DNA from 2 places in the Oceanobacillus sp. B139/18 genome. Region 2 is predicted to be linked to the other one. Evidence: predicted binding sites of a transcription regulator. Region 2 holds the regulator's gene; the other holds the start of a gene.
What was found. The regulator Rex, encoded in region 2, represses fermentation and respiration genes when NADH is low (regulators of the CRP and FNR family bind a similar motif). The targets are predictions, from matches to a motif close to TTGTGAAATATTTCACAA.
Positions count from the first base shown of each region.

Region 1: the regulator Rex is predicted to act here: its motif matches at 13,841-13,858, upstream of pflB (formate C-acetyltransferase).

Region 1 covers NZ_JBVFXI010000007.1:64,690-80,078, reverse strand. The annotation lists gene gyrA (DNA gyrase subunit A) at 1-1,630, shown strand, start outside; gene ACZSMY_RS18445 (YaaC family protein) at 1,725-2,669, opposite strand; gene guaB (IMP dehydrogenase) at 2,920-4,392, shown strand; gene ACZSMY_RS18435 (D-alanyl-D-alanine carboxypeptidase family protein) at 4,577-5,917, shown strand; T-box leader at 5,985-6,220, shown strand; gene serS (serine--tRNA ligase) at 6,284-7,561, shown strand; tRNA gene ACZSMY_RS18425 (tRNA-Ser) at 7,691-7,783, shown strand; gene ACZSMY_RS18420 (GTP pyrophosphokinase) at 7,860-8,606, opposite strand; T-box leader at 8,755-8,961, shown strand; gene proC (pyrroline-5-carboxylate reductase) at 9,051-9,869, shown strand; gene ACZSMY_RS18410 (TIGR04104 family putative zinc finger protein) at 9,910-10,197, shown strand; tRNA gene ACZSMY_RS18405 (tRNA-Arg) at 10,317-10,389, shown strand; gene pflA (pyruvate formate-lyase-activating protein) at 10,722-11,462, opposite strand; gene pflB (formate C-acetyltransferase) at 11,561-13,816, opposite strand; gene ACZSMY_RS18390 (DMT family transporter) at 14,463-15,380, shown strand.
Region 2 covers NZ_JBVFXI010000002.1:606,180-621,568, reverse strand. The annotation lists gene ACZSMY_RS10375 (ABC-F family ATP-binding cassette domain-containing protein) at 1-1,823, opposite strand, end outside; gene ACZSMY_RS10370 (redox-sensing transcriptional repressor Rex) at 2,181-2,816, shown strand; gene ACZSMY_RS10365 (DUF4305 domain-containing protein) at 2,935-3,129, opposite strand; gene ACZSMY_RS10360 (CPBP family intramembrane glutamic endopeptidase) at 3,131-3,835, opposite strand; gene groES (co-chaperone GroES) at 4,218-4,499, shown strand; gene groL (chaperonin GroEL) at 4,561-6,192, shown strand; gene ACZSMY_RS10345 (BglG family transcription antiterminator) at 6,995-9,046, shown strand; gene ACZSMY_RS10340 (PTS sugar transporter subunit IIB) at 9,043-9,324, shown strand; gene ACZSMY_RS10335 (PTS ascorbate transporter subunit IIC) at 9,357-10,715, shown strand; gene tkt (transketolase) at 10,820-12,814, shown strand; gene ACZSMY_RS10325 (DMT family transporter) at 13,459-14,367, shown strand; gene ACZSMY_RS10320 (YqjF family protein) at 14,492-15,220, shown strand; gene ACZSMY_RS10315 (hypothetical protein) at 15,318-15,389, shown strand, end outside.

The DNA.
Region 1 (15,389 bases), on a different contig from region 2:
CGAATCAGACCGTAATGGCATGCGGGTTGTTATGGAGCTTAGAAGAGATGCAAATGCGAATGTGGTTTTGAATAATTTATATAAGCATACTTCCTTGCAAACGACATTTGGTATCAATATGCTTGCGCTTGTGGACGGACGTCCGCAGGTATTAACTGTCAAACAATGCCTGATGCATTATTTAGATCACCAGAAAGTAATTATCAAGCGTCGTACAGCCTTTGAATTAAATAAAGCCGAAGCACGCGCTCATATTTTAGAAGGCTTGCGTGTTGCACTCGATCATTTGGATGAGGTTATTTCTTTAATCCGTAATTCAAAAACAGCAGATATTGCAAGAGAAGGGTTAATGGAACGTTACCAGTTATCCGAGAAACAAGCCCAAGCTATTCTTGATATGCGTCTACAGCGTTTAACAGGATTAGAACGCGAAAAAATTGAAGAAGAATACAAAGAGCTGCAGGCATTGATTGCTGAATTAAAAGCTATTTTAGCGGATGAAGAGAAAGTATTGGAAATCATTCGTGAAGAGCTGACGGAAATCAAAGAGAAGTTCCGTGATGAACGCCGTACAGAAATTGTTGCCGGTGGAGCGGGCTTCTTTGAAGATGAAGATTTAATTCCGGAAGAGAATATCGTTATTACATTGACCCACCAGGGCTATATTAAACGCTTGCCTGCTTCTACTTACCGTACGCAGCGCCGTGGCGGACGAGGTATCCAGGGCATGGGAACCAATGAGGATGACTTTGTAGAACACCTTGTATCCACATCAACACATGATACAGTTCTTTTCTTTACGAATAAAGGGAAGGTATATAAAACAAAGGGTTATGAAGTACCGGAGTTCAGCCGGACAGCTAAAGGGATTCCAATTATTAACCTGCTTCAAGTAGAAAAAGGAGAATGGGTGAACGCCGTTATCTCTGTAACTGAGTTTGATGAGGATCACTTCTTATTCTTTACAACGAAGCTTGGGGTTGCAAAACGTACATCCCTTGAAAAATTCAAAAACATCCGTAAAGGCGGCCTGATTGCTGTAAATCTTCGGGAAGAGGATGAGCTGATTTCTGTCCGCATGACAGATGGCGAAAAAGAAATTATGATTGCTACGAAAAATGGCTATCTGATTCGTTTTGAAGAAGAACAAATGCGTCCAATGGGTAGAACCGCAGCAGGAGTAAAAGGTATTTCCCTGCGTGAGGATGATGAAGTTGTTTCCATGGAAATTATGGATGAAGGTTCTAAAATTCTCCATGTAACCAGCAAAGGATTTGGAAAGCAGACACCAGAAGATGAATATCGCCGTATCAATCGTGGCGGTAAAGGTGTATTTACGTGTAAGCTGGATGAAAAAACAGGACATGTAGTTGATGTAAAAGCCATTCAGGGTGATGAAGACTTAATGGTTATTACTGCCGGCGGCGTTCTGATCCGAATGCAAGTATCCGATATTTCACAAACTGGAAGAAATACCAAAGGGGTACACTTGATACGTCTGCAGGATGACGAAGAAGTTGCAACAGTAGCACGAATTGAGAAAGAAGAAGAGGAAGCGGCAGAGGAAATCGAAGCATCTGAGGAAAATAAAGAAGTTAATGAAGGTGCAGACGATAACAACGAGGAATAGGTAAAACGATGAGATATTGAAAGATGATATAAAACAGCGGACAGGCGAAGTGATTCATAGCCCGTCCGTTGTTTTTGTATCTGCTGGAACAGCTTTATTCTTTAAAATTCTGTAGTAAATGATGGCCGATAAGCGCTGGTGTTTTTTGCTGGGTGACGGTTAAAAATCGTTGGATAAGCGGATATTCCCGGTCTGCTTTCATTTGCATCAGCTCACCCCACCATTCTGTTTCATAACGGCAAATCATACTCAAATTAAATAGCAGCAGATAATGTACCAGGATTTCGGAATAAGGAAAATAGTTTGCCCGATTCGCTGGAAAATAAATTGCTTCATTATGCAAATCATAACGAAAGGGGCCGTCCCAATCTTTGACGGGCCCGGTCAGATAAAGCTGTAATTCCTCCTTTTTTTGTTGTATATCCTCAATTGGAGGCAAAAAAGCCCGAATACGCTCGACAAAGGTATCTTCTTTTAAATAAAATCCATCTAAAATCCGATTGGGAAAACGAAGCAGTTTACTGTTTTTATTCCCAATAATAATCATCGACTCCTCCTGATAAAGCTGCCAAATATTGCTTAATTCTGGAATAGAAGCTAATAACAGACGCATTGAAACACGTTCTAATGGAAAGGGATAGAGAGAAAATAAATGGCGGCTTACATATGGAAATAACCCCTTTTGCTGTAATTTGACCTCATCCTCGATAAATCGATAATCCTTGCGTTTTCTTTTCCGGGCAGTCAGACCATGCGCAAGAACAGCTGTTGTTTCCGGATAATCAGGGCGCTTTGACAGCAACCAGCCTTTTAAAAGATGTGTCATTCCATAAAAAGACAGAACAGGCTGAACCAGCACACTGCTTTGCCTGCTTGATTCCATAAAGCATGTTCCATTATGAATATAATGGATAAAAGCAGAGCTGTTTTGATAGCTTTTTGCCTGAGCTTCACGAAGAAATGAGTAACTTTTCTTCAGGTAATTTTGTGCATTTTCCTGAGTGGTTAAAAATGGATATAAATCTTCAACATGCAACATTTCTACAGCTCCATAACTATTTAAATATTTTGAATCTATCCTCTATTTTTTCTATATGTAGGGTGCTTGAAAAAGCATGAAAAAAAGCGTAATGTAAGTAAAAATAGATATTTGCTGCTGCTTTCACAGGATTGGTATTTTTTTAGCAGTTTCTCCGATATTCGATAAGGATATACCTTGAAAACTGTATAATACCCGTAAGTGAAGTGAATTGAGGTTGCGAATTCAATGATTGGAGGATGAGCTAGCAATGAGAGAAGACAAATTTGCAAAAGAAGGTTTGACATTTGATGATGTATTGCTTGTTCCGGCAGAATCAGATGTTTTACCAAACCAGGTGGATCTGAGTGTTGATTTAACATCAAATTTAAAATTGAAATCCCCATTTATCAGTGCTGGAATGGATACAGTAACAGAAGCAGAAATGGCAATTGCGATGGCACGTCAAGGCGGGTTTGGAGTTATTCATAAGAATATGTCTATTGAACAGCAGGCAGAGGAAGTAGACCGTGTGAAACGCTCAGAAAGCGGCGTAATCACGAACCCGTTCTTCTTAACTCCGGAGCATCAGGTTTATGATGCGGAACATTTAATGGGAAAATACCGCATTTCAGGAGTTCCCATTGTAAATAATATTGAGGAACAAAAGCTCGTCGGTATTTTAACCAATCGTGACTTACGTTTTATTGAAGATTATTCGATTCTGATTTCGGAAGTGATGACCACAGAGGAATTAGTGACAGCGCCAGTGGGAACAACACTGGATGAAGCAGAGAAGCTTCTGCAGAAATATAAAATTGAAAAACTGCCTCTTGTTGATGATCAGGGAATTCTAAAAGGGTTAATTACGATTAAAGATATTGAAAAGGTCATTGAATTTCCAAATGCAGCAAAGGATGCACAAGGACGGTTGATTGCAGCAGCTGCAGTCGGCGTGACAGGCGACGCGATGAAGCGGATTGAAAAATTAGTGGATGTCGGTGTAGATGCCATTGTAATCGATACAGCACATGGTCATTCTAAAGGTGTTCTCGATCAATTAAAACACATTCGCGAAACGTATCCTGATTTGACAATTATTGCAGGAAATGTTGCTACAGAGGATGGGACAAAAGCTTTGATTGAAGCAGGAGCTTCCGTTGTCAAAGTAGGTATTGGACCGGGGTCTATCTGTACCACAAGAGTAGTAGCAGGGGTCGGTGTACCACAAATTACAGCAGTTTATGACTGCGCAAGAGCAGCAAAAGAATACGGTGTACCCGTTATTGCAGACGGCGGAATCAAATACTCCGGCGATATTGTGAAGGCTTTGGCATCAGGTGCACATGCTGTAATGCTGGGAAGTATTTTTGCCGGAACAAAGGAAAGCCCTGGAGAAACAGAAATTTTCCAAGGACGTCAATATAAAGTATATCGCGGTATGGGCTCTGTTGGAGCAATGCAAGCAGGCTCCAAAGACCGTTATTTCCAAAGTGAATCAGAGAATAAAAAGCTTGTTCCAGAAGGCATTGAAGGACGTATTGCGTATAAAGGCTCGCTGGGAGATACCTTCCATCAGCTGGCAGGCGGTTTACGCTCCGGCATGGGATATTGTGGAACGAAAAATCTGGAGAGCTTAAGAAACGATTCCCGATTTATCCGGATTACCGGGGCTGGGTTGAAGGAAAGCCATCCGCATGATGTTCAGATTACGAAAGAAGCACCGAACTATTTTATGCAGTAAAAAAGAGAATAATTAAGCAATTTAGTTGATGACAAATTTGTGTCATACGGTCGTAAAAAAAATAGATGGAGGATGTTGCTCCATCTATTTTTTTATGAATTTTTATGGTAAAATGTGAAGCGTGCTCAGCAGAATACATAGAACGTATGTTGATGGCTATATTATTAAACGGAGGTACGGAAATGTGAGAAAGTCTATGAAAAAATTGTTTCTTTTGGTGGTTGCAGCAGCGCTTGTTTTAACATCTTTTGTTACACCATCCATGTCTGTGTATGCAGATGGATTAGATATAGAAGCGGAATCGGCTATTTTAGTGGATGCAGAAACGGGGAAAGTATTATTTGCAAAGGACCCGGATGTGGCATTGCCTCCTGCTAGCATGACGAAAATAATGACAGAATATCTCGTTTGGGAAGCAGTTGAAAACGGAGATATTTCCTGGGATACAACAACACAAATTAGTGATTATGCATATGAAATATCCAGCAATGATGATTTTTCAGGGGTTGGATTAAGACAGCAGCAAGATTACACAGTAGAAGATTTATATAAAGCAATGGCAATCAACTCAGATAATGCGACAACGATTGCACTTGCAGAGTTAATTGCAAGTTCAGAAAGTGAATTTGTCGAAATGATGAATGCAAAGGCAGAAGAACTGGGAATGCCGGAATATAAATTTGTTAATTCCAGCGGATTAGATAATGAGAGTCTGGGGGATAATTATCCAGAAGGAACAAGTCCTAACGATACAAACTTATTATCAGCCCGTTCAGCAGCAATTTTAGGGTCTGCATTAGTGAATGATTATCCGGAAGCATTAGAAATTTCCAGCGTGCCGAGTACGGAATTTGATGATCAGGAGATCCGTAACTGGAATTACATGCTGGATCATGATGCAGATTATTTACAGCAGCATTACTATGAAGGTGTAGATGGTTTAAAAACTGGTTTTACAACGGTTGCCGGTTATGCTTTTACAGGAACAGCAGAACGGGATGGACGACGTCTTATCAGTGTGGTTATGAAAACAGACAGTGAAGATGCCCGTTTTAATGAGACTGCAAAACTGTTTGATTATGGATTTGATCAATTTGAAACACAAGAATTATTCCCGGCAGGATATCAAGAAGAAGGCAATGAAACAGCTCCGGTTGCAAGAGGAAAAGAAAAAGAAGTAAATATTGGCATCAATGAAGGGATTCATGTTCCGATCAAAACTGGTGAGGAAGATCTGTATCATTTAGAATATAAAATTGATGAAGACAGATTGAATGATAATGGAGAGTTAGAAGCTCCAGTGGAAGCAGATGAAGTTATCGGAACAGTTACCGTTGTCTATGATGGAGAAGAAGAAGATTTTGGATATATTTCCGATGAAGCGAGTCAGGAAAGTTATGATTTAGTTGCAATGGACTCCGTTGAAAAAGCAAATTGGTTTATGCTTACGTTACAATCTATTGGTGATTTCTTTGTAAACATGTTCCAAGGTGCATTTAATTGGGTGAAGGGACTTTTCAGCTAATTTTTGCAGGAAGTCTTGCAACCTGATTGGAAATAGATTATGATGATATACAATCATTCATTGAAATAATAAAGCGTTGATAGGAAGCAGTAGCTGTTTGATTCTATCTATAGAGAGCTAATATCTGGTGCAAATTAGCGTTAGAATGCAGTGAATCCATCCTGGAGCATGCTTATTGAAGTGGTTCAGTCACGTAAGTAAGCACGGAGATACGACGTTATTCGTATATAAAGCCGGAAGAATCTGTCTGTATAGATTCTTTAACTAGGGTGGCAACGCGGGAAATATACTCTCGTCCCTTTCTACATAAGGGATGGGAGTTTTTTTATGGTTTTAAAGACATTAAAAATATAGGAGGTAATCAGTATGTTAGATATGAAATATGTACGAAATAACTTTGATGAAGTGAAGCAAAGATTAGCACACCGCGGAGAAGACCTTGGCGATTTAGACAAATTTGGCGAGCTTGATGTAAGAAGACGGGAATTGATTGCAGAGACAGAAAAACTAAAGGCAAAACGTAATGAAGTGTCTAAGGAAATTTCTGTTTTAAAGCGCGAGAAGAAGGATGCGGAGGAAGCCATAGCTTCTATGCGTGAAGTTGGAGATCAAATTTCTAAATATGATAAAGAATTAAAAGACATTGAGGAAACCCTGGAACATATCATGCTTTCTATTCCTAATCTGCCGCATGAGAGTGTGCCTGTTGGTGAAGATGAGGATGATAATGTAGAAGCACGTAAATGGGGAGAGGTGCCGGAATTTTCATTTGAAGCACAGCCGCACTGGGATGTTGCGACAAATTTAGATATTTTGGACTTTGAACGTGCAGCAAAGGTAACAGGAAGCCGTTTTGTTTTTTATAAAGGATTAGGAGCAAGACTGGAACGTGCATTATTAAACTTCATGATGGATCTGCATGCGGATAAGCATGGCTATCAGGAAATGCTTCCTCCATACATTGTGAATCGCCTGAGTATGACAGGAACAGGACAGCTTCCGAAATTTGAAGAGGATGCGTTTAAACTGGAAGACTGGGATTATTTTCTGGTGCCGACTGCAGAAGTCCCTGTAACCAATTATCACCGTGATGAGATTTTATCAGGAGAGGCGTTGCCGAAAAAATATGTTGCATTCAGCGCCAGCTTCCGTTCTGAAGCAGGTTCTGCCGGAAGAGATACACGCGGCTTGATTCGCCAGCATCAATTTAACAAAGTGGAGCTTGTGAATTTCGTGAAACCGGAAGATTCTTATGACACATTAGAAAGACTGACAGGGGAAGCGGAAAAAGTATTGCAGCTGTTAGAACTCCCTTATCGTGTGATGAGTATGTGTACAGGTGATTTAGGCTTTACAGCAGCGAAAAAATACGATATTGAAGTATGGATTCCAAGCCAGCATACGTACCGTGAAATTTCTTCTTGTTCTAATTTTGAGGATTTCCAAGCGCGCCGTGCCGGAATTCGCTTCCGCCGCGAAGCAAATGGAAAACCAGAATTTGTCCATACGTTAAACGGTTCTGGTCTTGCGTTAGGACGTACTGTAGCGGCTATTTTAGAGAATTGCCAGCAGGAAGATGGAAGTGTAGTAATTCCTGAAGTATTGCGTCCGTATATGGGCGGCATTGAAGTGATTGGCAAGTAATGATTAAGTAAGAGGCTCTCCATCTTTGGGGGCCTCTTATTTTTTGATAAAAAATATTGACAAGTCATCTTTGAGGATGATATAGTATATTTTGTTCGCTAGGAAGTGAGCAAATTAGCGTTATTTCATGGAGGTATACCCAAGTCTGGCTGAAGGGGTCGGTCTTGAAAACCGAGAGGCGGGTCAAACCGCGCGGGGGTTCGAATCCCTCTACCTCCTCCATTTAAAACAACCGTAAAAAATTGGAGATAAAAACCCGCAGCTTTCGTGCTGCGGGTTTTCTAATACATATATATGTTTACTCTCTATCTCTTCGCTCCAACAACGATTCTAATAACTGTTTTGGCAGCGGGAAGCGTTTGTTATCAAGCGGCAGAAAGTTAAGCTTGCTCTCTGCGTGTTTATCCTCTTTTGCTTCATTGATTTCCGTATGAAGAAACTCCATCTTTTCATCCAGTTGATTTGCGATATTTGCACTGGTTGTTAATTCTTCTACCAGATGTGCGGGTACTTCTCCATCATATTTATAATAAATTTTATGCTCTAAGCTCGCCCAGAAATCCATCGCAACGGTACGGATTTGAATTTCGATAAATACCTCTTCCTGACGGTCAGAGAAAAAGACAGGAATAGATAAAATCAGATGAAGGCTTTTATATCCATTTGGTTTTGGATGCTTAATATAGTCTTTCGTTTCAATGACTTTGATATCCTGTTGACCTTGGATCATTTCGCTGATTTTATAAATATCGGATATAAAGGAGCAGACAATTCGGATTCCTGCAATATCCTTGATATGATTCTTGATAGATTTTTGCGTAATCGAAATATTTTTTCGCTGGCATTTTCGTAAAATACTTTCAGGTGTTTTTATACGTGATTTTAAATGTTCAATCGGATTATAATCATGAATATGCTCAAATTCTTCTTGAAGGATGTTCAGCTTGGTATTGATTTCATCCAGTCCAAATTTATAGCTGAGCATGAAACGTGTCAGTTCTTTTCGTACAGCGGTTAACTGGTGTATCTGTTTTGATTCATCCATTGATAAAATTCCTTTCTGGCTTACATTCATGTACAATATAAGTATAGCAAAATTTGTTTTGAATAGCAGATAAAAAGACGCTGCAATCCATTCTGATGGGTGCAGTCTTGACAAAAGTATGGCAAGGCCTTATAGTACAATTCAATAAAGAAATACGGTGAACGGGCCAGTAATCGATGTGTATTTACCAAAGAGAGGAAATCCGGCGGCTGTAAGATTTCTGTAAATGCCTTGATGAACCTATCCGGGAGTAGGTTAGTGTATGCTGACTGCAGTAAACTGCATTATCAATGTGAGTGGATAACTTTTATCAACAAAGGTGGTACCGCGGAATAATACTGATTTCGTCCTTTACAAGGGATGTATAATCAGTTTTTTTATTGCTCTGAGGTATCGGTGAAATAAAATATTAAAGGAAAGAAGAAACACACAGGAGGAAACTACATGGAAAAAACAATTGCATTTTTTGGAGCAGGAAATTTAGCAGAGGCGATTATTGCAGGCATTACAAGGACTAATGTTGTTACAAAAGAACAGGTGCTGGTGACGAATCGCAGTGATAAAGCAAGGTTAGATCTGATTGCTGAAAAGTATGGAGTGACTTGCGACCTGGATAAAGAAGAAATGATCAAGAAAGCAGATATTATTATTTTAGCGATGAAGCCTAAGGATGCGAAGGATTATTTAGACTGGCTAAAAAATTATATAAAACCGCATCACATGGTTATTTCGGTGATTGCAGGGTTATCTATCGAACAGATGGAAAAAACGCTGGGAGAAGGTATTCCTGTTATTCGAACCATGCCGAATACGTCTGCATTGATCGGCCAATCAGCTACTGCTATTTCAAAGGGAACCAATGTCGAACTCGGTCAGCTTTACTTTGCTGAGGAACTATTCCAGACAGTGGGTACAACAAAAATTGTCGATGAGGAGCAGATGCATACGATTACGGCGATTGCAGGAAGCGGACCGGCATTTTTCTATTACATGGTGGAAGCAATGGAAAAAGCAGCAATTGAAGCAGGATTGGACCGGGATACGGCATTAGAGCTGCTGACCCAGACGGTGATCGGCGCAGGAAAAATGCTGGAGACATCTGGCGCAGACCCGGAACAGCTCCGTGTTAATATTACCAGCCCGGCAGGAACCACAGAGGCTGGTTTAAACCAGTTAATGGCGAATGAATTTGATAAGATAATTAAAGCATGTGTAGATGGCGCACGAAATCGGTCTATCGAGATTACGAATGCTCAGAACTAATTTTTTACACGTACTTTAAAAAAGAGAAGAGGGAAAGCAGATGCATACACCGGATTGCAGTTATTGCGGGAAAAAATGGAGTTATGGACAGACCTTTAAGCAGGTATTTAAGATTAAAATGATTTGTCCGCACTGCGGCAAAGAAAATTATTATAATGCAAGTAAAAAAGGCGGCTGGCTCCCTTTATTAGCCATACCTATTCTGTTAGGGCTGGCCTTTCTGCTAAGGCTGTCTTCTGTAGAAATTATTCTCATGGGCTGTTTGCTGATGATTCTTCACGTCCTGTCGATTCCTTATCGGACGAGATTGCAGAGAGCCGGCAAATAAATGAAACATGATGCTTTCCAAAATAGATAAGGTTTAGTATAATACGATTGTTCGTTTATTTTTCAATGGACGGATAATGAAGCATAATTGAGCGGTTTCCACTGCTGATTATGTGCAAAGCCCCCGTAGCTCAGGGGATAGAGCATTGGTTTCCTAAACCATGTGCCGCAGGTTCGAATCCTGCCGGGGGCGTAAAAAAGTCTTGTTATACAGAGATTTGTGTCTTTCAGTTATATTATCGGAGGCCACGGTTTATACTTGAAAATTACATAAACCGACAGACGTCATTTTTCGTTTTCTTGTTTGTTTTATGACAAGATTTCTGAAAGGTGGCTTTTTTTTATATAGAGAAGACAATTATTGTTCTGCTTATTTTTCGTGAAAAAGCAAAATGAGAAACACCATTGATGTTTTTTGTTTTATAGACGGTAATAATGAATAGAGCCGCTCCTAAAAAGAAGCGGCTCCATTCTTCTCATCTATATAAAGGGCAGGATACAGCAATGGATTCCGATTCCCTATCGCTATATCACTTTCACCCGATTCAAAATATCTTCGGCGTTTTTCACCCGTTCCTCTGTCGGTGGCTCTACACCTTCCAGCGGATAGTCCAAACCAAGATTTTCCCATTTATAGACACCTAATTTATGATACGGCAGCACTTCTATTTTTTCGACATTATTTAATGTCGCAATAAAATCGGAGAGCTGCTGTAAATGTGCATCGTTATCGCTGCCACCGGGAACAAGTACATGACGGACCCAGACAGGCACTTTCTTCTCGTCTAAATAGCGGGCCATGTCGAGAATATGTTCATTGGACAGACCAGTGAGCTCTTTATGCGCTGCAGCGTTGATATGCTTTAAATCAAGTAAAACCAAATCAGTTAATTCCAGTACTTTATCTAAATTTTTTATAAAGTGAGGGGAGCGGTTAAAGCATCCGGCAGAAGTATCAATGGTTGTGTGTACTCCTAATTTTTTCAGTTCGGTGAACAATTCGAGTAAAAATTCAACCTGAAGTAAAGGCTCTCCGCCGCTGACAGTCACTCCTCCATTGGTAGATTGGAAGAATGGGAGATAGCCCTTAATATCCTTCACCAGCTCTTGTACAGACATTTTCTTTCCTGCTCCCATGTTCCATGTATCCGGATTATGACAAAATTGACAGCGTAATAAACAGCCTTGAGTAAAGATAACATAGCGTAATCCAGGCCCGTCTACGGTTCCACACGTTTCGATTGAATGAATTCTTCCTTCTTTCATGATACTTTTCCCCCTCACTTCATATGCTGAAAATAATTCAGCATCAAGCGCTCAAGTTATTTAATGAGCGCTTGATATTGACTTCTTACAGAATGGCCTTACAAGCTTTCATGGAAGGTCCGGTTAATGACATCGATTTGCTGTTCTCTTGTCAGCTTAATAAAGTTTACTGCATATCCAGAGACGCGGATGGTAAGCTGCGGGTATTCTTCCGGATGCTCCATCGCATCTAATAAAGTTTCCCGATCAAAGACATTGATGTTTAGATGATGTCCTTTTTTTGCTGCATAGCCATCGAGGATACCGGCTAAGTTTGTTTTTCTTGTTTCTTCATCTTTACCTAACGCTTTTGGCACGATGGAGAAGGTGTTAGAGATACCATCCAGTGCGTATTTATATGGCAATTTTGCAACGGAGCTTAAAGAAGCTAATGAGCCATTTTTATCACGTCCGTGTAATGGGTTTGCTCCTGGAGCAAAAGGTTCTCCTGCTTTTCGTCCATCTGGTGTATTTCCCGTTTTCTTCCCGTAAACCACATTGGAAGTAATCGTCAGGATAGACTGTGTTGGTGTAGCATCGCGATACATATGGTGTTTCTTAATTTTATTCATAAAGTCTTTTACGAGATTCACAGCAATTTCATCTGCGCGATCATCGTTATTGCCGTATTTTGGATAGTCTCCTTCTATTTCATAATCAACAACAAGTCCGTCTTCATCACGAATGGTTCTTACCTTCGCATATTTAATGGCGCTTAGGGAATCGACAATGACGGATAGTCCTGCTACACCACAAGCCATGGTCCGTAATACTTCCCGGTCATGCAACGCCATTTCCAGTCGCTCGTAGCTGTATTTATCATGCATATAATGGATAATGTTTAATGCGTTGACATATAAACCAGATAACCAGTCTAGGAGGTTATCATATTTCTCCATCACTTCGTCGTAATCAAGATACTCTGATGTGATTGGTGCATAGTTTGGAGCTACCTGCATTTTTAGATTTTCATCTACACCGCCATTGATCGCATACAGAAGTGCTTTTGCCAAGTTTGCCCGTGCACCGAAGAACTGCATTTGTTTCCCGATGCGCATTGCAGATACACAGCAGGCAATTCCATAGTCATCTCCATAGATCGGGCGCATGATATCATCGTTTTCATATTGAATCGAGCTTGATTTAATAGACATTTTTGCACAATATTTTTTATAGTTTTCCGGCAGTTTAGCAGACCAAAGTACGGTTAAGTTTGGCTCTGGCGCCGGTCCTAAGTTATCTAATGTGTGCAGAAAACGATAGGAGCTCTTTGTTACAAGTGGGCGTCCATCTTCTGCTATTCCTGCCAATGATTCTGTTACCCAAGTCGGGTCTCCGCTAAATAATTCGTTATAATCTGGTGTTCTTGCGAATTTTACGAGACGCAGCTTCATCACAAAATGATCGACAAGTTCTTGCGCTTCTTGCTCTGTCATAACCCCATTTTCAATATCTCTCTCTATATAAATATCTAAGAATGTAGAAACACGGCCAAGACTCATGGCAGCCCCGTTTTGCTCTTTAATGGCAGCTAAATAGGCTAAATAGAGCCATTGGAATGCTTCCTGTGCAGTTGTTGCAGGCTTGGAAAGGTCAAATTCATATTTTTCTCCGAGCTTTTTCAAATCCATTAAGGAACGAATCTGCTCCGAGGTTTCTTCACGGTCGCGAATCACATCGTCCGTCATTGTTCCGTTACCAATCAGCTGCAGGTCTTTTTTCTTTTCTTCAATTAAACGGTCTACTCCATACAGGGCAACACGGCGGTAATCACCGATAATACGTCCGCGGCCGTATGCATCTGGAAGCCCGGTGATGATTCCTGCTTTTCTTGCTTTTAAGATTTCGGGTGTATAGGCATCAAAGACGCCTTGGTTATGCGTTTTCCGGTGTTCTGTAAAGGTATGGACAACGTCATCATCAACTTTGTAGCCATAGGATTCTGCGGCAGCTACAGCCATACGGATACCTCCAAAAGGCATTAGAGCACGTTTGAAAGGCGCATCTGTTTGCACGCCGACGATTTTTTCCAAGGGCTTATTTAAATAACCAGCACCGTGAGAGGTAATAGTAGATACGATTTTTGTATCTAAATCATATACACCGCCATTTTCCCGTTCTTCTCTGGTTAATTGCATGACTTGCTCCCACAGGTCTTTGGTGGCTTGAGTTGCATCAGTTAAGAAGGATTCATTTCCTTCATATAAATGATAATTCTGTAAAATAAAATCACGAACATCAATTTCTTGCTGCCAGTTGCCTTCAACGAAACCATCCCAAGGGACTCTTTTTACCATTTCATCTGCTACTTTCATAACAAAAACCCTCCTCTTAATTAATTGTGAATAAATTCACAATAACCTCTATTTTTATTATAACGGTTTCGGAAAATAAAACAAGTGAAATACTTCACAAATGAAGAAAGTTCTTAAAATGTTCAAATTTAAAGCTTGAGAAATAAGAGGATTTTATAAAATAGTAACATTCGTTCCAAGCCTTTTTTAAAGAGTAAGAAAGTATAAAATGTTGAGGATAGCCGCTCCAACGGGTTTCATAGGGGGAGTAATCTTAGGCCCCAGAAATACACTACGCTTTCCATGGGCCCCGAGCTCATCTCCTTTAAAGAAGACTTGCTGATTGGCAAGCCGACAGGCGCAGACAGAAGCATAGTCGCGCTTATGCCTATGGTAGAAAATAGAAGAACACTTTTTTCCTGCGGAGTCTTCCCACTAGGACTGCTGCGGTTACTCGCCCCGTCAAAACCGTTGCCCGCGGAAAGCGACTTCCCGAAGCGGACATCTGCTCGGCAAGAATATTAGTATTTTAAAGACCAAGTGATTTTCTTGGTTTCTCTTAATAAATACCGGGTTTTGGATAGGGGAACGGAGCAAGTGTATTGTTTTCTGCTATATATTTGCTTAAAATAAATACATTACGGTTTTTAGAAGGAAGGTTTCTTTATTGTATGTAATAATTGTTCTGGGGATCATTGCAGGAATGATGATTCCGCTGCAGACAGCAGTAAATAATCGGCTGACTGTGTTTACGAAAGCGGTGTTGCCGACATCCTTTTATTCCTTTTTATCTGGAAGTATTATTTTATTTTTCATTAATCTTATGATAGATCCTGACAAATTTACAGTATCATTCTTTGCAGATCAATCCTTTTCCTATATCTGGTTTACTGGTGGTGTGCTTGGAGTAATTTTTCTTACAGGGAATATTATTTTACTGCCCAAAATTGGTGCAGCATTAACGGTTATTGTTACCGTAACAGGACAGATGGTGATTGGTATTTTGATTGATACCTTTGGCTGGTTTGGTGCAGAGGTAAAACCGTTGCATTTTATGCATATCGTTGGTGTTCTTCTTTTAATTACCGGAATTGTCTATATGAATGCGAAAAAAAATCCCGGCGTTTCGCAGAGTCATTCCCGTCTGTGGGTATTGTTCGGGATATGTACAGGAATGATGCCGCCGCTGCAGACAGCAATCAATAGCGCCTTGCGTTATGAAGTAGACTCCTTTATTTATGCTGCTTTTATTTCATTTATTGTAGGAACCGCTGTGTTATTTATTCTGTCGATGATAGTGAATAAAGGAGTAAAGTTAACACGTATTTCTGGAGATTTTAAATTAAAGCCCTGGCATTTTGCCGGTGGTGCACTCGGCGCAGCATATATCGCATCAAATATCAGTTTAATGCCTTATCTGGGTGTTACATTAACGATGATGGCTGCTATTTTAGGGCAGATTATCATGGGACTGTTAATTGATCATTTTGGGCTGTTTAACCTTCCGAAGTATTTAATTGATCAAAGAAGGGTTATCGCTGTTATTATGATTATCAGTGGAATAATCGTACTCAATATCTTTTAAGAGGATATT
Region 2 (15,389 bases):
GGCTTGGTCATCTCCAGTTCAATGGCTGCAATGGTTTCTTCCTGCTGTTCAATGCTTGTTTCCAGCTCTTCAATACGGCGCTTGCGTTTGCGTTCCTCCCGCTGACGCTGTTTTTCTTCCTGAAAGCTGCGTTTTTTTGCTGAAGCTGCCGGTTCTTCTGTTACCTTCTGCTGATTTTGCAGCTGTAACAGCCTTCGTTCCTCTTCCTCTGCTTTTTTCTCTAAATAATAATCATAGTCACCAAGATATATTTTTACACTGCTTGCCTGCATTTCTGCAACTTGATCGGCAATCCGGTTAATAAAATAACGGTCATGAGAAACAAAAAGAATAGTTCCTGGAAAATCAATTAAAGCACTTTCTAATACTTCTTTGCTGTCGATATCCAAATGGTTGGTCGGCTCATCAAGAATAAGCAAATTTGCTTTTTGCATTTTTAATTTTGCCAGAGCAAGCCTTGATTTCTCACCGCCGCTTAAGGCGGACACAGGTTTTAAGACATCCTCGCCAGAGAATAGAAAATTCCCGAGGATTGTACGAATGTCTTTCTCATTAATCAATGGATAATCATCCCACAGCTCCTGCAGAACAGTTTTATTTGAGTGAAGGTTTGCCTGCTCCTGATCGTAGTAGCCGATTTGAACATTGGTCCCGAGCTGGATCTCACCTTGATTTGCCAGATACTTGCCGACAATATTTTTTAATAAGGTGGTTTTGCCGACACCGTTTGGGCCTACCAATGCGATACGGTCGCCCCGGTTAGCATGCAGCGTGATGTTTTTGAAAATCGGCTGATCCGTATCAGGATATTGAAAGGTTAAATCTTTTATTTTTAATACATCATTTCCGCTCTGCCGGTTCACTTGGAAGGAAATTGATGCGGAGGATTCATCACCGGCTGGGTGATCAAGACGATCTATTTTTTCAAGCTTTTTCCGTCTGCTCTGGGCACGTTTCGTCGTAGAAGCGCGTGCTAAGTTACGCTGAATAAAATCTTCCATCCGTTTAATTTCTGTCTGCTGTTTTTCAAATTCTTTTTTCTCCTGCTCATAATCAAGCGCTTTTTGAGCTAAGTAGTTACTGTATGTTCCGTGGAACTTTTTAGAATGATGTCTGGAAATTTCATAAACAATTGATACAGTTTTGTCTAAAAAGTAGCGGTCATGGGAAACAATAATGATAGCACCTGGATAGCTTACTAAATAGCCTTCGAGCCATGTAAGTGTGTCAATATCTAAGTGGTTCGTCGGTTCATCGAGAATAAGCAGCTGCGGTTTTTGCAGTAGAAGCTTACCGAGGGCAAGTCTTGTTTTCTGTCCGCCGCTTAAATCGGTAATTAATGTATCGTAATCATAATCACCAAAGGACAACCCGGTGAGCACAGATTTTATTTCCGCTTGATACGTATATCCGCCATTTGATTGATATTCATTTTGAAGCGTATCATATCTTTCGAGCAGCTGTTGATAATCAGATGCTTCCATATTGGAGGCGTCTGCCATCTGTGCTTCCAGTTCACGTAATTTTTTCTCCATGGCAAGCAGAGGCGAAAATACATCCAGCATCTCTTGCCAGATGGTTTTTCCGGACTCTAACGTCATATGCTGTGAGAGATAGCCGAATGTCAGGTCTTTCGGCTGGAAGATCTCACCGCCGTCATAAGGCATTTCTCCTGCCATGATTTTGAGAAGTGTTGACTTTCCGGCTCCATTGCGGCCGACTATTGCAATCCGTTCATTATCTTTTATTTCCATTTTTATATTAGCTAGAATCTCTTCTGCTCCAAAGGATTTAGAGATTCCATTTAGTTGCATTAAAATCATCGTTGCCATCCTTTCTGACTCGTAAAAAAAGCTGTTCAAAAAGCACATGAAAATAAGGTGACGAGCATGTTATTGCTTATCCTGTCTTCTTGAACCATCCTGTAAAAGGAAAGTAATACCTTCTATCAGTGTAACGTATCCAAATAGAAGCTACAATAAAATTATAATAAAGTTCGCTATGTTGGCTGTATTTCTGTTAAAATTATATAATAGAGTGTGTACTATTGAATAAATGCGTTATTTACAACATAATGAAAGCGAACGTGTAAAATTATGGCAGTATCCATGTACAAAAAATGAAATAATTTAACATGTAAGTTTTCCTATACATTAGTAATTGAAGAGAGGCCGTTTCAAATGGAACAAAATAAAATCCCGCAGGCAACAGCAAAGCGTTTGCCTTTATATTACCGATTTTTAAATAATTTATATCAGCAAGGGAAGATGCGTGTATCTTCCAAAGAGTTAAGTGAGGCTGTTAAAGTAGATTCTGCAACGATCCGCAGAGACTTCTCCTATTTTGGTGCACTTGGGAAAAAAGGATACGGATATAATGTGGAGTATCTATTAGGGTTCTTTAAAAGTACACTGGACCAGCATGAGATAACAAATGTTGCTTTAATTGGTGTTGGAAACCTGGGAACTGCATTTTTGCATTATAACTTTTTAAAGAACAATAATATTCGTATCACGATGGCGTTTGATACGGATGATTCCAAGGTAGGCACGGAAGTTGGCGGTGTTCCCGTGTATCATGTGAATGAATTAGAGGATAAAATAAGCGGAATTGAAGTTGCTATTTTAACAATACCTGCAGAAGAAGCAGATGCCGCTGCGAACCGCCTTGTGGAGCTCGGTATTAAAGGTATTCTTAATTTCACGCCGGCACGTATTACCGTTCCAAACTATATTCGTGTCCATCACATTGATTTAACAGTAGAATTGCAATCACTTGTATACTTTTTGAAGCATTATTCCTTAGAAGAGGAGTAGGATATGCACAGAAGCTCCATAATGTTTTCTTAACCAATCTTCTGCTTTCTAATTGCAAAAAACTAGCTCTTTACAGAACTTCTAAATTTAAGAAGCTTCCTGCCTAAGAGCTAGTTTTTTATTTTTTATTCTTTACTTTAAAATAGAATCGCAGCATCCGGAAGCCGGCATAGAAGGTTAAAGCTGCAAATCCGGCGAATATAAGGGGAACTGTATCCCAGACGGATTCTCCCTTGCTGAGAACCCCGACATAAATAAATAAAACACCGAATAAAACATAAAGAATGGCTTTTATTAAATAAGGCTGATGCATGTTAACCTCCAAAGAATATGAGTTGTAATTGGTCAAGCCGTTTTTGAATTTCTTCTGGATCTAAGGAAAGCTGAGCCAGCACGACAAGGGTGTTCATCCCGGCATGTACGATGATAGGTACAAGAATTCGTTTTGTTTGTACATAAAGGAATGCAAAAACAAAGCCCATCGCAGCATATACTAGTATATGCAGAAAATCTGTATGAATCACGGCAAAAATAAGAGAAGAAATTAAAGCCGCAAAGAAAAAGTTCATTTTTTTATACAGCGAACCAAATATAATTTTCCGGAAAATGATTTCTTCTAAAATAGGCGCCAAAATTGCCGGAAGAACAATAAAAATTGGCACAGCCCGTGCCATGTTCATAATGCCTTGGGTATTCTCTGAACCGGGATCGATTCCAAATAGCTCCATTTCAATGGTGGCAGCCAGCCCTTGTGAAAGAAGGGCCATAATAATTCCCAGAACAGACCAGACAATAATACCGCCGATCCCGACAGCATCTGGATGAGCCCGGACCTGCATATCAGGCTTTAAGAGCCAGAGAACAATAACAAGGCCAAGAGTGAAACTAAAGACAGACCAATAAATACTGGCAAGCGCAAGGTTTACACCAAATATGGATGTAATCAGCGGGGCCATAAGTAAAACAGAAAATTGCATAATGATATATGTGAGAATGACATATGTATATCTTCGAGTCATAAAAACGCTCCTTCAACTATTATCGCCATAGGATATATTCTAACACAACTGTTACTGAAAATTATAATCAAAAGTACATCAAATCATGCATGAAACATTGAAAAAGAAAATAAACAAGGGTTAAAATAAGAAAGCAGAAAGTGAAAAGTAGAAGTTATCTTCAAAAAGTAAACGAATACAAGTTTTTCTAACACGATGGAGCAGTATAAAAAAACTGAGGATTCACTGAAAAGCAAGCGAATCTAAGTTTTTCTAAAAATTCATCATCATCGTGCTTGCATTTTTTCCAAGAATTAATTATTATAATAATTGGAGTTAGCACTCAAGTGTATAGAGTGCTAATAAAAAATAAAATGATTTGGGATTAAGGAGGCAATTCTACATGATTAAACCATTAGGAGATCGTGTTGTTATCAAACTTGTTGAACAAGAAGAAACAACAGCAAGCGGAATCGTACTTCCAGACTCTGCAAAGGAAAAACCGCAAGAAGGTGAAGTAGTTGCAGTAGGATCTGGACGTGTGGAAGATGGGAAAAAAGTGGCACTGGAAGTTTCTGAAGGAGACCGCATTATTTTCTCTAAATTTGCTGGTACCGAAGTGAAATATGAAGGTACAGAATACTTAATTCTTCGTGAGAATGATATTTTAGCGATTGTAGGCTAATCAAAAATATACGATGAATCTTTAATGAAACCGTGAATCAATTTGAAGGAGGAAGATTAACATGGCTAAAGACATTAAATTTAGTGAAGACGCACGACGCGCAATGCTGCGTGGTGTGGACACCTTAGCAGATGCAGTAAAAGTAACCTTAGGACCAAAAGGCCGCAACGTGGTTTTAGATAAAAAATTCGGTTCTCCATTAATTACAAATGATGGCGTAACCATTGCAAAAGAAATCGAATTAGAAGATGCATTTGAAAACATGGGTGCGCAGCTTGTATCCGAAGTAGCATCTAAAACAAATGACGTTGCAGGTGACGGTACAACTACAGCAACTGTACTTGCTCAAGCAATGATTCGTGAAGGACTTAAAAACGTAACTTCCGGTGCAAATCCAGTTGGAATCCGCCGCGGTATCGAAAAAGCAGTTGAGCTGGCAGTGCAAGAATTAAAAGGCATTTCTCAGCCAATCGAAAGCAAAGAAGCAATTTCCCAAATTGCAGCTGTTTCTTCAGGCGACGGCGAAGTAGGTCAATTGATTGCAGAAGCAATGGAACGTGTAGGCAATGACGGTGTTATCACCATTGAAGAATCAAAAGGCTTCAACACAGAGCTTGAAGTAGTAGAAGGGATGCAATTCGATCGCGGATACTCTTCTCCTTATATGGTTACTGACCAAGATAAAATGGAAGCTGTACTAGAAGATCCATATATCTTGATTACAGATAAGAAAATTGGAAATATCCAGGAAGTACTGCCAGTGTTAGAACAAGTTGTTCAACAAGGCAAACCGCTTCTTATGATTGCAGAAGATGTTGAAGGCGAAGCACTTGCTACCTTAGTAGTAAACAAATTACGCGGTACATTCAACGCGGTAGCTGTGAAAGCTCCAGGATTCGGTGACCGCCGTAAAGCAATGCTTGAGGATATCGCTGTACTGACTGGTGCAGAAGTAATTACAGAAGACCTTGGACTGGATCTTAAATCAACAAGCATTGAGCAATTAGGACGTGCTTCTAAAGTTGTCGTAACCAAAGATGATACAACAATCGTAGAAGGCTCAGGAGACCCAGAAACAATCTCCAGCCGTGTGGCACAAATCCGTGCACAAGCAGAAGAAACAACTTCTGATTTCGATAAAGAAAAATTACAAGAGCGCCTGGCAAAATTAGCTGGCGGTGTTGCTGTCGTTAAAGTTGGTGCAGCTACAGAAACAGAATTGAAAGAACGTAAACTTCGCATTGAGGATGCACTGAACTCTACGCGTGCAGGTGTAGAAGAAGGAATGGTTCCTGGTGGCGGTACTGCCCTTGTGAACATCCACGGAAAAGTAAGCGAACTTAGCTTAGAAGGCGACGAAGCAACTGGTGCGAGTATCGTACTTCGTGCACTAGAAGAGCCGGTTCGTCAAATCGTTCATAATGCTGGACTGGAAGGTTCTATCATTGTAGAGCGTCTAAAAGGCGAAAAAGTAGGCATCGGCTACAATGCAGCAACAGACGAATGGGTAAACATGGTTGAGGCTGGAATCGTAGACCCAACGAAAGTAACTCGTTACGCGCTTCAAAACGCAGCATCTGTTGCAGCAATGTTCTTAACTACAGAAGCTGTCGTAGCAGATAAGCCGGATGAAAATGAAGGCGGCGGAATGCCTGATATGGGCGGCATGGGCGGTATGCCTGGGATGATGTAATTATCCCGCCTTGAATATTGATATAGAAGGGTTTTGGAGCTTTATAGTGTTGATGAAACTCTAAAAATATCACAAAAAGGTAACATTTTATTTTAAAATAATATCTTGAAGGACGTTTTCGTATAAAGTTTTCACTTTTGCGGAAGCGTCTTTTTTTATTTTCTTTGTGACATGTGTATAAATTCTTATTGTAGTTGGCATATCATCATACCCTACTTTTTCCATGATAGTTGCTAAGTCACCCCCTTGCTCTGTTAACATACTTACATGAGAGTGGCGGAATATATATTGTGTTGCGTACTTTTAATATTTGTATAAGCTAAAAGTCGCGTCATTCGAGTGTTAACATTTTTTGTATAAATGGATAACCGTCAACATAGTAAAAACAAAATTTGCATCATGAAACTCCTCTAATCTATCTTTAAATACGGATTGAGTTTTTAGTTGTCTTTTTTATGACTACGCAATAAATTCATGATTTCTTTCCTGATTTCAAATGTTCGAATAGAACCGTCTGTTTTTGGGGAGATCAAAACATACTTTCTTATACTATTATCTTCATTATATAAAGTTTTGGTTATCTTTATTTCATTTTTATTGAAATTGATAACAGACCATTTCAAGGCTAACGGAATCAACATTATATTTAGACGTTGAAAGTGCTGAGAGTACCTTAGAATTAGAATCAATTCCAGAAAAGGAAAGCACAATCTATGTCAATATATTCATCATAAGTTGTGCCTAAACGTTGTTGTGACAATGTTGTAAGCGTTTTATAATTATATTGAGAGGTGATAGTAACATGTTAGATCAGCGCTCGATTCGACTAGTTGAAGAATTAATGAACCATGAACAGATTACAAAGCTGGAGTTGATGCAACAGTTAAAATTATCTGATCGACAGTTGATGTATGATTTTGAGAAGGTAAATGGAATTTTGGAAGATTTCAACATTCCGAAGTTAAAAATTAGCCACCAACGCTTTCAAATCTCGAAAGAAGCCAGAGAGATTTTAAGAGAAAAATTACATTCTGATAGGAGCATAGGACAATATAATTTTTCAGAGGATAACCGATTTTACATGATTTATCTCTATGTTTATATCCGAAAAGAGCCTGTATCTAATTTTCACTTGCAATCTCTGTTTAAAGTAAGTAAAAATACCGCATTAAGTGATGTACGCAGGTTGAAAAAGCATTGTCAGGAAAAAGGACTGACCTTCAGGTACAGCCGAAATGAAGGATATTGTATTGAAGGAAATGAGATGGAGAAGCGGAGAAGCGTCATTTCATGCATCCATCAATTATTAAGCCAATCTATGGGAGAAGAATTTATCATTTATATTCTTAGAGCATGGGATCAGGAAAATTTTTTAAACCGGACAAATGATGTCATGCAAAAATGGCTTGCAGAACACGGGGTGCAATTAGTAAAAACAAGAAAAATTGAATTGATTTATTATTTTACATTTTTTCAAGCAGGTGAAAAAGGAGTCCTATTCTTTTCAGAGAATGAGAAGAAGCTGTTAGAAAATCAATCATTATTTTGTTTGGTAAGTTCTCTTTTCAAACAGCTGTATGGAGAAGACAGCTCTGAAAACGAAATATATCTGATAACGATTTTATTATTAACAGCAATCGAACATATTCAACGAGTTGACAACCCAGGACTTTTAACATTATCTGAGAAGATTATTGAAGAATTTGAAAAAAATACGCTCCTTCCTGTGAAGAATAAACAGCTTTTAAAAGAGAGTTTGTTTAATCATTTAGTGCCTGCATATTTCCGAATTTTATTTGAAATTCCTTTTCATAATCCGTTGTCAACGACGATTCAATCAGAGTATGCTGAGCTATTCCAATTTGTAAAACGCTCCTTGTCGCCATTAGCAAGTTGGACAAAAAAAGAAATAAGTGATGATGAAATTGGATTCTTCACCATGCATTTTGGCAGTATTATTGATCGCCAAAATACAATGGAGATTGGGCGAATTACCGGATTAATTGTCTGTGCAAATGGAATCAGTTCATCCATGATGCTGGCTTCTCAGCTGAAAGAATTGTTTCCTGAAATTTATTTCTCTGAGGTGTTTAATGGGGATCAATTTACAGATATATCTGTACAAAACTATGATTTAGTATTTTCAACCATACCGGTAGAATCTCCAAAGCCGACATTTGTAGTGAAGCCTTTGATGACCCTGGTGGAGAAAAAACATTTACTACAATCGGTTTATAGACATTTTCCTAATTTATCGAGTCAATCAAAGCATTTGATGATTGATGAGATTATGAGTGTTATCAAAAAAAATGCAACAGTCACCAATGAAGAAAAACTGTACGGAAATCTCGTTCAATTATTTTACGCAACAAGTAATCAGAAAGAGGTGTATAAACCGATGTTATCCGAATTACTAACCGAAGATATGATTCAATTTACTGAAGAGAAACTTGACTGGGAAGAAGCAATTCGTAAAGCTTCTATTCCATTACTTGATCAGCATATTATTCAAGAATCATATGTAGAGGCGATGATAAAAAATGTGAAAGAATTAGGAACTTACATCCATGTTGGCAAGGGTGTAGGTATTCCACATGCAAGACCTGAAAATGGTGTGAATAAATTGGGGATGTCGCTGCTGAAGTTAAAACAGCCCATTGCATTATTAGGTAAAGAGGATCATCAAATTGATGTATTCATTTGCTTAGCTGCAGTGGACAATGAAGCGCACTTAAAAGCTTTGGCCCAGTTAACCAAAATATTAGGGAATAAAACTTTAATTACCCGTTTAAAAGAAACAAAATCTATAGATGAAATTATATCTATTATCCAAGAAGGAGAGAAGGTATTATGAAATTTTTAACAGTGTGTGGGTCAGGATTAGGTACAAGTTTTATGGTAGAAATGAATATTAATCAGATTCTACAAGAATTAGGTGTAGAAGGTATAGAGGTTGCTCATTCAGATTTGAGTTCTGCAACGCCTGGAGATGCGGATGTCTTTTTCCTTGCTAAGGATATTGCTGATGGCGGAGGTCATTTAGGTGAGGTTGTGGTTTTAGAAAGTATTATTGATATGGATGAGCTGCGTGAAAAAGTAGAGAAAGTGGTGCGTGAAAAAGGTTATCTATAAAAACTGCTTAACTGAAAAAGGAGGTTTTCCATATGAGTACAATGATTGATATTTTAAGTGAACCGGCAATACTCGTAGCTTTAATTGCTTTAATTGGATTAATTGCTCAGAAGAAAGGTCTTGCGGATACTGTAAAAGGAACGACAAAAACCTTTGTTGGTTTCCTCGTCATTGCAGCTGGTGCTGGTATTCTATCCGGGTCATTAACGCCGTTTGGTGCCATGTTTGAAGAAGCTTTTAATGTGTCTGGAGTAGTACCAAATAATGAAGCTGTTGTAGCTTTGGCGTTAACCGAGTATGGAACAACAACAGCCCTGATTATGTTTTTTGGGATGATCGTTAATATATTAATTGCCCGTTTCACCAGGTATAAATATATCTTCTTAACCGGACATCACACGCTTTATTTAGCTTGTATGCTGGCAGTTATTATGGCAGTTGCCGGTTTCGACACATTCGGGTTAATTGCAGCAGGATCGGTAGCTTTAGGGATAGTAATGACATTATCCCCAGCAATTTTACAGCCTTTCATGCGTCAATTAACGGGAAACGATAATGTTGCGTTAGGTCATTTCAGTGCTGTTGGATATGCTGCGAGCGGATTAGTTGGAAAACTATTTAAAGGAAGTAAAGAAAATTCTACAGAAAATATTAAATTTCCGAAAGGTTTAGGTTTTTTACGCGATAGTACAGTAAGTATTGCTTTAACGATGGTAGTAATGTACTTGATTGTTGCATTTTTTGCTGGACCAACATTTATTGAAGCAGAATTAAGCGGGGGCACAAACTTTCTTGTATTTTCATTAATTCAAGCAGGTACATTTGCTGCAGGGGTTTACGTTATTCTTTCAGGAGTACGTCTAGTTCTAGCAGAAATTGTACCAGCATTTAAAGGTATCTCTACAAAGCTTGTTCCAAATGCAAAACCTGCATTGGATGTACCGATTATTTTCACTTATGCACCTAATGCCGTGTTAATTGGTTTTTTTGCAAGTTTCATAGGCGGTATTGCAAGTATGGTAATCATGATTTTCTTAGGAGGAGTAATTATCCTTCCTGGTGTAGTTCCTCACTTTTTTACTGGAGCAGCAGCTGGAGTGTTTGGTAATGCTACTGGCGGGTTTAAAGGATCGGTAGCAGGTTCATTTGTAAACGGGATTATTATTTCCTTCTTGCCAGTATTCTTAATGCCGGTACTTGGAGATTTAGGTTTTGCAAATACAACTTTCTCTGATGCAGATTTTGGCGTATCAGGTATCTTCTTTGGAAGTCTGGCAAACTATGCAGGGCCGATTGCAATTACGGTTAGCTTGGCAGTAATTATTCTTCTGATGATTATTCCAGGAAAAAAGAAAAATAGTAATCGATCAGAAGAAACGAAAGTAGGTTAAGCCAAAAGTACGTTGTAGAACAAGTACATATAGTTGGAAAATATATGCACTTGTTCTATCACATCATAAAAGAGAGTTAATCTTATATTGGAGGTAGATTTTTAATGACAACGAAAGATTATACCATTTCTGAACTATCCATCAATACCATTCGAACATTAACAATTGACAGTGTAGAGAAAGCTCAGCATGGGCATGCAGGAATGCCAATGGGAGCGGCACCAATGGCATATGCATTATGGAAAAAACATTTAAGTATTAACCCGGAAAGCCCAAGCTGGTTTAATCGCGATCGATTTGTGCTTTCTGCTGGGCATGGGTCTAATCTTCTCTATAATTTATTACATCTATCTGGGTATCCTATTACTATCGAAGATTTAAAGCAGACCAGGCAGTGGGGAAGTAAAACACCTGGTCACCCGGAATATGGAATTACTCCTGGAGTAGAGGCAACCACAGGTCCACTGGGTCAAGGTATTCCAGTAAGTGTTGGAATGGCAATTGCAGAAAAGCATTTAGCTGAAATATATAACAAGCCTGACTATAAAATGATAGACCATTATACGTATACGATTTGTGGTGATGGCGATTTAATGGAAGGTGTTTCCTATGAAGCTATTTCCCTTGCAGGACACCTTCAATTAGATAAACTTATTGTTCTCTACGATTCTAATGATATCAGTTTAGATGGCGATTTAGATATTTCGTTTAGCGACCATATTCAAAAACGTTTTGAAGCAGCTTGTTGGCAGTATCTAAATGTTGAAGACGGTAATGATGTAGAAGCAATTACAAAAGCAATTGAAGAGGCGAAACAAGATAAGGAACGTCCAACTGTTATTGAAATAAAAACGACAATTGGATATGGCTCTCCGAACTTACAAGGAACACATCATGCACATAGTGACCCATTAGGTAAAGAGGAAATTGAACGTACGAAAGAAGTATACGGATGGGAATATGAACCGTTCCATGTACCAAAAGAAGTATATGAGGATTTTGCAACAATTAAAGAAAATGGAAAGACCGCTGAAGAGAAATGGCATAAAATGTTTGAAATCTATAAAACGGATTATCCTGAACTTGGAGAACAGTTAAACCGCATTGTAAAAGGAGAGTTAGCTGATGATTGGGATATAGATCTTCCTACGTATTCCTCAGAAGATACACTTGCAACACGTGTTGCATCAGGTAGTACATTGAATAAATTAGCAGAAAAGCTACCTGAATTAATAGGTGGATCTGCAGACTTAGACTCCTCTACGAAAACACGTTTAACAAATGAGGGAGATTTTAAAAGAGGTCAATATCAAGGAAGGAACTTGCGTTTTGGAGTTCGTGAGTTTGCAATGGGAGCGATTGCTAATGGTTTAGCACTTCATCACTTGCGCCCATTTATTAGTACTTTCTTTGTATTTTCTGATTATTTACGTCCGGCTATCCGTTTAGCATCATTAATGGAGCTCCCAGTCACTTATGTGTTCACACATGATTCTGTTGCGGTAGGACAGGATGGTCCAACACATCAACCAATCGAGCATTTAGCATCTTTCCGCGCAATGCCAGGATTGTCCGTTATCCGCCCGGCAGATGCAAATGAAACGAAAGAAGCTTGGAAACTTGCAGTAGAAAATACTTCTCAACCAACGATGCTTGTTCTTGGCAGACAAGGTTTACCTACACTGAAGAATTCCGCAGAACTTGCTAAAGATGGCGTGAGAAAAGGTGCTTATGTGGTTTCTAAATCGGTACAAGAACCAGAAGGAATTTTAATTGCTGCCGGTTCAGAAGTCAACCTAGCTATTGAAGCCCAAAAAGAATTAGAAAAGCAAGATATATTTGTTAATGTGGTAAGTATGCCAAGCTGGGATCGCTTTGAAATACAATCGGAAGCCTATAAAGAGAGTGTTCTTCCAAGAGGTATAAGAAAACGTGTTTCTATTGAGATGGGCTCTAAACTTGGATGGAGAGAATATGTTGGAGATAGCGGGATTGTAATGAGTATTGATTCATTTGGGGCCTCAGCTCCTGGTAACGAGGTTATTGAAAGGTATGGATACACTATAGAAAATGTAGTTAATACGTATAAGTGTCTTTGAAGGAAATAAGTCTGGCTCAAAAGTATTTTGAACTGGCAAATTTTGAACTTATGATTTGCAGGTAATGGTTTCAGAAGTTATTTCCATTGACGAATAAGTAAACCAATTTATAAAAGCAAAACTAAGGGGTTCACCAAAAACTTTGGGAATGCCTTAGTTTTTTATGCTGATATAATGTACGGTGTGTCTTCTACATTTTGTTGTTTCTTAAATAATTCTTGCCCTGTGTTCAAGTATTGTTCCTTTATTTAAATTGAAATTTTATGTCTAAATAATGGCATATTTTCTCAAGCACCTTGCTATATACGATAATGACTTTCAGAAATAGATTGCAATCTGATTTTATCATATAATTTAAGTATGGATTTATAAATGGTTGTCAAAGTGTATTATGAATTATATCAGTCTTTTCGTTGTATGTTTCTCCTTTAAACTATCAAAAACGTAAATTTATTAAAACAGTCAGGATGAAATTTGATTGGATGTTAATGAACTATAAATTAGTCTGTTAAAGGGAAAATTATACTGAAAGCAGAAAAACCAAAAAAACCCCCTTTTGAAATTCCCCACCCAATATGATAGTTTAATAGAAGACATATTTATTTTAAAATTTTCTGTATATTAAATAGAAATCAGGTGTTGAATTGAAAAAAATACATATCCTCTTATTTATTGTAATGCTGTTTTGGGGATTCAACCTTTCCGCTATTAAGGTTTTGGTTACTGATATTGATCCGATTTTAGTAACAGCGCTCCGTATTTTTGTTGCGGGGGCTGCGGTGCTTTTAATTTGTTTATTTATGGGTCATTTTCGATGGCCGAATAAAAAAGAATGGAAGGTTATCCTTTATGTCGGGATATTTAATGTTGTCCTCCATCATACGCTGCTGAGTGTCGGGTTAAAATATACCTCTGGTGTAAACAGCAGCTTGATTTTAGGGACGGGACCATTATTGACTGTTTTATTAGCGATTTTATTATTAAAACAGCGTGTTCCGAAATTGCGTTTATTTGGATTTGTTTTAGGGTTTGCTGGTATTTTTCTGACGACGAGTTCAGGTGGAGGTTTTCACAGTATAGCAATAGGTGATGTGATTGTCTTTTTTGCTGTTTTAGTGCAGGCCTTCAGCTTTATTTTAATAGGAAAATACCATGATGATTTCGATTCGATATTGAGTACAGGTTTTATGCTTTTCATCGGATCGGGTTTTATCTTTCTGACGAGTCAGCTTTTTGATAATCAAGTTTCCGATTTAACCCAGCTGTTCTCATGGAAGCTGGGGCTGGTTTTTCTCTTTAGTTCCCTGTTGTGTACGGCCTTTGGTCATATTATTTATAATTTGGCGATTAAGCAGGTAGGTCCTGCGGAAACAACGCTGTTTATGAATCTGAATACTCTTTTTGCAATAGTTGGTTCTGTACTGTTCTTAAATGAAAGCCTGACATTATTTCATATCATTGGATTTGTTTTCATCCTGTGCGGGATATTTGTCGGGACAGGAACATTGGAGTATATATTATTAAAACGAAGAGGAAAGTTTGTTGCTAAGTAAGTGGATAGATGTGCTTCCTGATTGATGTGCTTTTTTTGAAGCAGAGCGAATAACGGAGTATAAAGCTGTTTAGACTAATGGATGTATAAACATACTCAAAAAACATGAACAGGAAAAAATCCATATGATTATTAAAAAAACAATCCAAAAAGCAGGCATGCATCATCCTTCTTCATGGGTTCTTCTCCAAAAATGGGAGCATCTGTTATTTATCCATCTGCCAGTATCACGGGATGCTTTAGCAGCCCAGTTACCCAAAGGAGTAGAACTGGATACTTATGATGGACAGGCGTGGATTAGTATTGTTGCTTTCAAAGTAAGCAAGAACCGTTTTCGCTATCTGCCTGGAACCCCTTTTCTGCGCCCAATGCTGCAGCTGAATGTAAGAACGTATGTAAAAAGAAATGGAGAAAGAGGCGTTTATTTCTTTACGATGGATACGAATAAATTCGTTGTCGTTTTAGGAGCAAAAATAGTACATGCTCCTTTTCTTCATGCAGATATGAAAATGGAGACATCAGCTGATGCCTATTATCTGGAGAGCTCACGTAGAGGAGAGGTGGCGGCTAAATTTCAAGCAAGCTATACGCCGGTGGAAGCAGCTTTTTATCCGGAAAAAGAAAGCCTTGATTATTGGCTGTTGGAGCGGTACATCTTCTGGTCATATAAAAAGGATTCTTTATATCGCGGGGATATTCAGCATAAGCAGTGGCAAGTCCAAAATGCAGAAGTCACTATAGAAAAGCAGACGATGGTTTCCTTTTTATCGAAAGAACTTTTAGGTGGAAATCCAGTTATCCATTATTCCCGTTCTAAGGTTGCGTTCAATGGGATGATAAAAAGAGTAGAATAAGGTGTTGGTTGAGTGATAAAGTTGGTTTTTAACGAGATGATTAGGGGTATAGGTTATTGAATGAAGGAAAGATTTTTTGAACGTAGGAGTGTAAATATTGACAATTGGAGCGTTCGTGGTTGGGGTTATATTGATAACCATTCATTTATTAACTAATCAGATACTGCCC